3 regions of the Clostridium nitrophenolicum genome follow, and region 1 is predicted to be linked to each of the others. Evidence: riboswitches for the same ligand, from Rfam matches in the RefSeq annotation. Region 1 holds a riboswitch; each other region holds the start of a gene.
What was found. Region 1 has a riboswitch for cyclic di-GMP ahead of ACZ5N4_RS08550 (ketoacyl-ACP synthase III). Riboswitches for the same ligand answer to the same signal wherever they lie in the genome.
Positions count from the first base shown of each region.

Region 2: it holds a riboswitch for cyclic di-GMP, as region 1 does, so the genes downstream of both, ACZ5N4_RS09330 (methyl-accepting chemotaxis protein) here and ACZ5N4_RS08550 (ketoacyl-ACP synthase III) in region 1, are expected to answer to the same signal.
Region 3: it holds a riboswitch for cyclic di-GMP, as region 1 does, so the genes downstream of both, ACZ5N4_RS14365 (HD-GYP domain-containing protein) here and ACZ5N4_RS08550 (ketoacyl-ACP synthase III) in region 1, are expected to answer to the same signal.

Region 1 is NZ_AP042469.1:1,828,088-1,831,379, reverse strand. It holds gene ACZ5N4_RS08560 (ABC transporter permease) at 1-235, opposite strand, end outside; gene ACZ5N4_RS08555 (TatD family hydrolase) at 450-1,196, opposite strand; cyclic di-GMP riboswitch class I at 1,345-1,430, shown strand; gene ACZ5N4_RS08550 (ketoacyl-ACP synthase III) at 1,508-2,512, shown strand; gene ACZ5N4_RS08545 (methyl-accepting chemotaxis protein) at 2,538-3,292, shown strand, end outside.
Region 2 is NZ_AP042469.1:2,008,109-2,011,400, forward strand. It holds gene ACZ5N4_RS09325 (amino acid permease) at 1-799, shown strand, start outside; cyclic di-GMP riboswitch class II at 1,006-1,088, shown strand; gene ACZ5N4_RS09330 (methyl-accepting chemotaxis protein) at 1,198-2,901, shown strand; gene ACZ5N4_RS09335 (lantibiotic protection ABC transporter ATP-binding protein) at 3,165-3,292, shown strand, end outside.
Region 3 is NZ_AP042469.1:3,024,222-3,027,513, reverse strand. It holds gene ACZ5N4_RS14375 (hypothetical protein) at 1-554, opposite strand, end outside; gene ACZ5N4_RS14370 (DUF3267 domain-containing protein) at 770-1,282, shown strand; cyclic di-GMP riboswitch class I at 1,414-1,502, shown strand; gene ACZ5N4_RS14365 (HD-GYP domain-containing protein) at 1,597-2,271, shown strand; gene ACZ5N4_RS14360 (hypothetical protein) at 2,474-2,824, shown strand; gene ACZ5N4_RS14355 (GGDEF domain-containing protein) at 2,821-3,292, shown strand, end outside.

The sequences.
Region 1 (3,292 bases):
TTATTGCAAAAATTACTGAAAGTAAAAAACCTAAAAGAGCTTCATATAAGGTAGCATAAATGTGAGGCTTTAAATCTGGCATAATTCTAAAAAGAGTATTTATTATGTCCTTAGGAGATGGAAGAATATACTTAGGTATTCCTCCTTTATCCACAACTAATTGCCATAATAAAATTAATATTAACTGAAAAATAACAGATATTATCCCATTAATTGACTTACTATAATTCTTCACTAATTACACATCCTAATCAATTAGATATATATTTTTGTAAAAATCATTGCTTTGATAACAATATTTAAAATACTACAAATTATAAGTTGCCTGTCTACAAATACATAAAACCCTTCTCCCAACCTGGAAAAGGGTCGAACGTAATAATCTCTACTGATTGTCATTATATCATTTTATAGATAATTATGTCAAAGCTAACTTAAGACCTTAAACTCTATATATCCTTTCCAACTAAGGTACTAAAATTATCTTCCATCTGTTTTTCCATTTCCTCAAAGGTCAGTTTTTTCATCTCACCTAGTGTTTTCATAATCCTTAAAACTAATTTGGGCATTCCTATATTACCGCTCAACCATTCTTCTGCTCCCGGCCCATCAGTTTCTACAAACATTTTATCTACAGGTACAATTGCTGCTATTTCCCTTATAATATCTGAATAAAAAAGCTCCGTACTTATTGTAAAATAGTATCCTCTATCTATCATTTTATATAACACATTCTTAGGACCAGAATACCAGTGAACTATTACTCTACTCATTGAATACTTATCCAAAAGCTTTAAAACCTCTTCCTCAGCACCTTTAGTATGGATATTTATAACCTTATTTAGCCGCTTAGCTTCACGTAAGAAAAATTCAAATACTTTTATTTGTGATTCAAAACTTGTTTTATCTTCCACCCAAAAAAAATCAAGGCCTATCTCTCCAATAATTGGAGTTTCTTCTATATAAGGAATGAGCGTCCATAAGTCTTTTTCACAACCTTTTGCTTTCCATGGGTGTATCCCAAAAGTAGGCACTATATAAGAACACATTTCAGATATTTTCTTACTTTTTATATAAGATTCCATATCCATGGAATTAGCTATACTCAATATTTTATTTTCATTTATTTCCTTTATAGCCATTTTTAAATCCTCTTTGCTATATTGATCTATATGAGTATGTACATCTATAAACATGCTATTTATATCCTCCTGTTATTTTCAGATTATAATGATATGCATAATTATATTATACATATCATTTAATAGATATATTGAGTTTTATGAAAATTATGGTATAATTAAAACGGTTATTAAATAGTAGCTTAAACAAAATAATAGTTAAACTTAATAAAGGCAAACTTATCTAAAGGTAAGGACGCAAAGCCATGAGTCTAAAGGATATTTTCCCATGATTGTCAGGTTGCTAGGTTATCGCTGTTTAAAAATGGCATTGCTTAGCATTGCTATTTTTTTGTTTTTGCAGCAAATTATTAGGAGGAGTTACTATGCATAAAAATGTACACATAATTGGAGTGGGAGCATATCATCCCAACAGACAGTTGGACAATCACTATTTCGTTGAACACTTTAAAAAATATCAACTTGAAGACCACGCTGCAGCACTTATGGGCAAGCTAGGAAGAGAAATTAGAACACTTGCTGACAAGAATGAAACTACTATTAGCATGGCAGTTCAAGCATCTAACCAGGCTTTAGCAAGCGCAGGATTATCTGCATCTGATATCGATATGATTATCTCAGTGTCTGATACACCTGAATATTTATCACCATGCTGCGCCCTTTTAATTAAAAATCAGCTTAAAGCAGAGAATGTTTCATCAGTTTTCGATGTTAACTGTAATTGTATAGGTATGATAACAGGTATAGATGTAGCAGCAAGATATCTTAAAACTGACAATAAATATAAGAAAGTATTAGTTGTTGGATCATTATTAATAAGTAAACTAGCTAGAGAAGATGACATGGTAGCCTTTGGTTGTTCTGCTGACGGCGCTGCTGCAATAATTCTTGAGAGAAAAGAGGAAGAGGAAGAAAGAGGTATTTTAGGTTCTAGAATGTTTACAGACGATTCTTACTATTGGTCTGTAACCATGCCCGGATGCGGAATGTCAAATATTCCTGATAGCAGTATAGATTCAGAAGATAAAAAAATGCTTTGGAAACCATTCGATTTTAGCTTTCTTTCAGAAAAATGGAGTGAAACAATTACAAAACTTTTACAGGACTACGGATACGGGCCTGATGACGTTAACCATTATTTTATGTCACAATTTTCACGGGTAGATCTTGAGCTAACTTTAGAGAAACTTGGCGCCGATATAAGTAAGGCAACCTTCATTGGAAATAAATATGGATATACTGGGTGTACAAGTCCTATTATGGCCTTAGATGACAGATTAAAATATAAAAAATTTTATAGAGATGATATAGTTGTATTCTGCTCTGTGGCTTCTGGATATAGTATAGGAACCTTACTGTATAAATGGTAGTAATTTCAAGGAGTTGAGTAATTATATGCAAACCAATTCAAACACTATAATTAAATATCAAGAGCAAACATTAAAATTTGTTATAGTTATCTATTCTATAAGTGCATTACTTGCAGGGTCAATGTTTCCTATAATGAAACTACTTGGCTTGTATAATGAAGTTAGTTGGCCTTATTTAATTGCATTATTTTTACTAGGTATTTTTGAACTAATTATTCTCAACGTTATGTATAAGCTAGCAGTTGCAGATAAAAAGCTAAACAATAAATTCTTCAATAATCTAAAAATCGTTATACTTGTGGCTTCCTATACAAACTACATATATATGGGTTTAATAATTCCATCCAAAGAGCTTTGGGTAACAGTATTTTATTTTATTTTACTCGGTTCCCTATTTTTGGATAATAAAATGAACATAATTTCTATTATATTAAGTATTGTCTCAGAAATTATATTGTTTACTATGAATCCTTATACATTACCAAATCAGTTCCTTTTAAGAGAATTGATACTTAGGATAATTTCTATATTCCTAGTTTCATTTGCTATTATAGCTTTTACATCTTTTTCATCTAAACTACTAAACTCTATTGAAAAAAGTGAAGAGGAACTTAAAAAGAATAATGAAAATATAAGTAATTTATTTAATAAAACCGCTGAATTTGCCAAATGTTTGTTAAGTTCAAGTGAAACATTAGCTGCTATAGCTACAGAAGAAAGTAAAGCTATGGAGGAAATATCAAACACTACTCAAACAATTTCTGAAGATGCAGATAAGCT
Region 2 (3,292 bases), 180 kb from region 1:
GATATCACCATATGTAAACAATATGAAAAATCCTTCAAAGGACTTCCCTAAGGGAATGATAGCTCTTGCAGTAATGGTTGCTGTAACAGCATTACTTGGTTCCTTTGCAATGGGAATGATGTTTGATCCAAACAATATTCCAAAAGACTTAATGATGAATGGTGCATACTATTCATTCCAGAAATTAGGACAATACTATGGATTAGGAAACTTTTTCTTAATAATATATGCAATTGCAAACACACTAGCACAAATTTCAGCTTTAGCATTCTCAATAGATGCTCCAATAAAAGTTTTATTGGCTGACGTTGATAACAGATTCATACCAAAGTCATTAACTAAGATTAATGAAAATGGTACACCAGTTAACGGATATAAGTTAACTGCAATATTAGTTGGAACACTTATAATAGTGCCTGCACTTGGAATAGGTGATATGACATCATTATTTAACTGGCTATTAAGATTAAATGCGGTAGTTATGCCATTAAGATACTTATGGGTATTCTTTGCTTACATGGCATTAAAGAAAGCTGAAGAAGGTAAGTTCCAGGCAACTTATCAGTTCACTAAAAACAAGACATTTGGATTCCTAGCAGGATTATGGTGCTTTGGATTTACAGCCTTTGCTTGTATAATGGGTATGTTCCCTAAGGGAGTTAAAACTTACTCAAGTGAATGGTACTTCCAAATAACACTTAATGTATTAACTCCAATCGTATTATTAGGACTAGGATTAATACTACCGATGATAGCTAAAAAGACAAATAAAGAAGAAACTGAAAATACAGTAGCATAGAAATTAACTCCCTAGTTAAAGGCAAATAAAACCTTTAGCTAGAGAGTTTTTTAGTCTTATAATCATTCCGTTTTTGACTGAATTTAATGGAAAAATTTTAAAAAATAAAATTGACCACTAGAACTTGATACAAACAAAATGGCAAAAATTGTTGAAAATAAAAGTCGTATATGGTAAAATATTCATGGTTAATATTACTTATAATTTAATTATATGGAAACAATGAAGAGCTTTCTATAAATGGGCACCATGAAAGCTTTGAGTTAGTGGTGCAACCGGCCTGTATTTATTAAACAGATATTATAATGTTGTCTGTTTATAATTTAGGCCTTTTTTTATAATTATATATATTTGAGAGGGGGAGTATATGATGTGGTTAACTACATCATATAAAGTGTATGGGGAAATTAGGACTAAAAATACTAAAAAGAGTAGGATTAATATTTATTTTTTCAATGATCATATTGTTTGCAGCTAATTTATTTATATTTCGCCAGGTGTCTTTAAAGATACAAGAGGATGTAGCAAACTGTGCTAGTAAAGCAGTGAGTTCTGTTGATGGAGATAAGGTAGACAAGATTATTAAAAATAAATCTATGAACAGTAAAGAATATAAAGAAATAAAGGAATCTCTTATAATATATAAAAATGATGCAGATGTAAAATTTTTATATATTATGGGTAAAGGAGAAGATAACAGTGCCTACACTTTAGTGGATGCAAACGTAAAGAAAAGTGACAATCTTGGTGAAAAATACGGCCTTGAAAAAGAAATGTCTGAGGCATTTGATGGAAAAATAACTTCTTCAAAAAATCCTGTTGAAGATAAAGATGGTATACTTATGTCTGGATATGCACCTATTAAAAACTCTTCGGGTAAGATTATAGCTATTATGGGAGCGGATATAGATGTACACTTACATACATATACTAAAAAGATTATGTACATAAGTCTTATAGCTACAGCTTTTATTATGTCTATTTTGACTGCTTTAATGACTTTTAGCTTATCAAAGAAAATATCATCAAATGTAAGAAAGATCAAATACGGACTTGATAAAATGTCACAAGGGGACTTAACAACTTCTATAAACGTTAGGAGTGGAGATGAAATTGAGGATATAGCGACATATGTTGATAAAGTCAGGATGGATATTAAAAAAATTATTGAAGATATAGGGTTAAGCTCAAATAGGGTAAAACAGCAGACAGAAAATCTATCTGCTACATCAGAAGAACTAGCAGTTGCTTCTGAAACAGCTGCTGAATCTATTGATGACGGTGCACGAAATCTAAATGTACAGTCGGAACAAATGTCAACTATAAGTAATGCAATGGATAATTTTGGAGGGAAAATTAATCAAATTTCATCATTAGCTGAGAAGTTAAATTCTGAAGTTCAAATTATAAATAATAAGGCACAGGATAGCAATAAGGATTTATTAATTTTTGAACAATCAATTAAGAATGTAAATTTATCTTTTGGTGATGTAAGAGATAAAATAAAAGGCTTTAGTATGCACCTAAATGAAATCAGTAAAATAACTAATATCATAAATAGTATTGCAGAACAAACGAATTTACTTGCACTAAATGCGGCTATTGAGGCTGCAAGAGCTGGAGAAAGAGGAAGAGGCTTCTCAGTAGTTGCTGAAGAAATAAGAAAGTTAGCAGAACAATCAAAGAATTCATCACAGAACATAAATTCTTTAATTGGAGTTATTATAAATGAGGGAGAGTTGATTACTGAGACATCAGAAGATATGAATTATAAGCTTAATGATCAGATGGTAAAGCTTGATAAGTCTACAGATAGTCTTAAGACAGTTATAACCTATATAGAAGGGATTTTTCCTAAAATTAATGATATACACAATAATATAGTTGTTATTAATGAAGAAAAACAAAAGATAATTGAAGATACTAAAGCTGTATCTTCTGCATCGGGGAATATTTCATCTTCTGTAGAAGAAATATCATCCTCTACTCAGGAGATAAGTGGTTCCTCACAAGAAATAGCAAGTGCAGCTGAGCAGCTGACTGATATAACACAGGATATGATAAAACATATAGATAAATTTCAAATTTCTGAAGTGAAATAAAATGTAATATAGCTTTAACAAAGGTTATATTAAATGCAAAAACTAAAGCACAAGCAATAGATAGTTATATAGATGTGGAACTATCAATTTCAATAAAAATAATAGAGAATTTATTATATGAGCCTGTATTCTAAGTTAGATGCAGGCTCTTTGATGTATTCAAAATTACATTTAATGTGAAATTATGATTCCGCAATTTTTCATTCCTTATAGAATCCTTATAATTAGCTATTATGATTTAATTGTACAGGAGGTTGGTAAGAATGAAGGATTTAATTTTAGAAACAAAAAATCTTTGTAAAACATTTAAGAAACAAAAGGTGGTACAGGATATATCACTGTCGGTAAGGAGAAATTCAATCTATGGATTGCTTGGACCTAATGGAGCAGG
Region 3 (3,292 bases), 1.2 Mb from region 1:
AGAGGAAGCACATTATTTGCAACCATTCCTGGAGTAAGCTTTCCACCTGTGCAATTAATACCGGCGTATCCGCCATTTTCTTCTGCAAGGCTTGTATAGAAAGTTAAAACAATATCTATTTCATCTCCTAAACTATTTGTCTCTAGGCTGCCGCCACGTGAAAGTTGTTTTTTATTTGAAGGATTATTTTCCTTATTTTTCTCAGCATTTTTTTCTGCAGCTTCAGATTTATTTAAGTCAGACTGTTGATTATTATCTTCAGTAATTTTATTTTGTTCAGTTTGAGAATTACTTTCTTTATTAATAGGAATTTGTTCCGGTTGATTTTTAACTTCTTGTTTAGCTTCTTGCTTTATTGTTGCTAGTTTGGCTTGGCCTATATTTTTAGTATTAATATTTTTTATTGCATCCATGGATGCTACTTGATTGCTTTTAACATTATTATATATTTGACTAGCAGTACTAGCTTTGCCATATACATTTGCATATCTTATAGCAATAAGATCAATTATTATAAGAATTGTTAACATTACTTTCTTAACATTCGTACTCAATTAAAACATCCTCTCTATATGTTATTTTATTATATTAGTATGGACAAGTTTTCAAAAATATAACCAAATTTTTCATAATAGAATTGTGAAAAGTATGTTTTTTATGGCCAAATAAGAATTTAATAATTAAATAAAACCATTGAAATGACTTGAATTTCTAAGAAAATAATGTATAAAAATATAAAACATGTAAAATATTATAATGAGGTGATATCATGTCATTTAAAATTACATGGAAAACTCATTTAATATGTTTACTAGTAGCTATAATGCTAACTGAGTCTATGGGAAAAATACTAGATGTAATATTAAATAATTTTTTATCAAGAGGTGTAATAAGTTATCCTACAGACAATCCATTATTTAATTTTTATATTATAGCTGCATTGACAATGATACTAATTTGCACAATCCATGAATTAATTCATGGTATAACATTTAAACTCTTTGGTGGCAAAGTAAAATATGGAATTAAAATAATTTATGCATATACACAAGAGGTATCAAGCATGCCTATTGATAGAAATAAGTTTTTAATAGTACTTTTATCTCCAGTAGTAGTAATATCTATTGCTTCTACGCTATTTCCACCTTGGATTGGTGGTTTAATCTATTTTTTTAATTTAATAGGAAGCATAGGAGATATATATATGGCTTTTGTTTTATGCAGATGTAGTTATGATAGTAAAATAATAGACAGGGAATATGGATTTGATGTTATTAAGTAAACTATTGTAATAATATAGTATATATATTATAATTAAAATATTGTTTTCAAAATTATACAAATAACTCCAATATATACTATAATGTAGCAAATTGATACAATTATTAATGCTAATTTTTAATATATATTTTATATCGACAATAGCACACTTATTGAAAGGTAAGGTCGCAAAGCTATGGGTCTAAGGGAATAGTTAATCCTATGATTGCCAGGTTGCCGAAATGTAATTTTATGTTGTATTTACATATAACATAATCTATTAGGCACCTAAAATTATTTTAGGTGCCTTTAATATTTCGTAGGTGAGGTAATGTTATGAAAAATAATTTTATGAGCTTTAAAGAATGTGGCTGTAATATATATGGCACATACAATAATATTTCTTTTCGGGAGGACGAAGTGATAGGCCAATATATAAGTCCTATTATAGGAGTACATATCATGGAAGCAGAAATGCTAGCAAGTTTGATTTACGGAAAAGACTTTTATACGTGGGAACATTCAAAGAATGTGGCATTCTACGCCAATACAATTTGTGAAATACTACCAATATCAGAGGAAGAAAAGTTGAAAATTCATTTAGCATCTATATTGCATGATGTAGGAAAAATAGGTATAGATGATTCAATATTAAAGAAACCAGATAAGCTGACAGTAGAAGAATATGAGGAGATTAAAAAGCATTCAATTATTGGCGAAAAAATAATAATGAACATTAAATTCTGTGAAGATTTAAGTGATATAATAAGAAGTCATCATGAAAGATGGGACGGAACTGGTTATCCTGACGGTTTAAAAGATGATGAAATTCCACTTGCTTCTCAAATTATTGCAATTGCAGATACCTTTGATGCTTTAACATCAGATCGGATATACAGGAAATCTATTTCACAAAATTCAGCTAAGGAAATATTAATTAGAGAAAAGGGAAAGCAATTTAATCCTGAGCTGGTAGATATATTTATGGATATCTTATATAATGATATTTGATTAGAAAAATGAATTTTGTAGTTCGACATTACTTGCAAAGTGAGGTACAATAATTGATCTTTTAATCCAAATTTTACCTTGTAATGTAGCATATAAAATACTATAATACCATTATGTGAATAAAAAATATAAAATAAATGTAAAATAATCAATATAAAGGTTGCAGTTAAGTATTATCTAGTCATTAAGAGGAGTGTATGCTATGAGTGGTTATATTGAAAGCACAAAAAAGGCAGAAATATCTATGAGATTATCAGAATTTGAAATGCCTCCAATGCAAGATGTTTTAATTGTTGGTAAAAAAGCTCCAATAGGGCCAGAGGGCGCAAGAAGAATGGCAGATGCTCTGTCGCCAGATCAGTATGACATTATTAGAATTGATCACGATGCAATTGAGGCTGTTGTAATTAGAAAATCTTTGCTCAATATTCTACCTAAGGAAAAATTAATACCATTAGTCTTAGAAGAAGGAGGAAGAATTGCTACACCTTCGATGATAATAAAAGTACAAGTAAATATTGTGCTTCAGGTTAGCAGGTCTATAGATATATGATAGGAAACATATCAGATATAATATCTTCAAATTATGTAACTATAAATGCATGTGACAGTATTCAAAAAATTCAAGATTTGATTTTGGATAGTGATTGTCACTATTTTTTGGTTGTAGAAAATAATGAAACTGTTGGCGTGTTAACATATAAAAATTTATTTAAAGCACATCCTAATAGACTTGTGGCTGATGCTATGACAAGCTCTATTATATATATAAACAGCAATACATATATGTGGAAGGCAAAAGAGATCTTTGATAAAAGCGGAGAAGATGTTTTATTAGTTAGAGATGATAATAGGCTATTGGGAATGCTAATAAAAAATCAGCTTTATAAAGAATTAGGTAAGCATATAGACCTCTTAACAGGTTTATACAAGAGTGATTACATATATTATAATATCCTAAAGCTAATAAAGGAAGGAATAACTCCTGCTATTATTTTTATTGATTTAAATAACTTTGGAT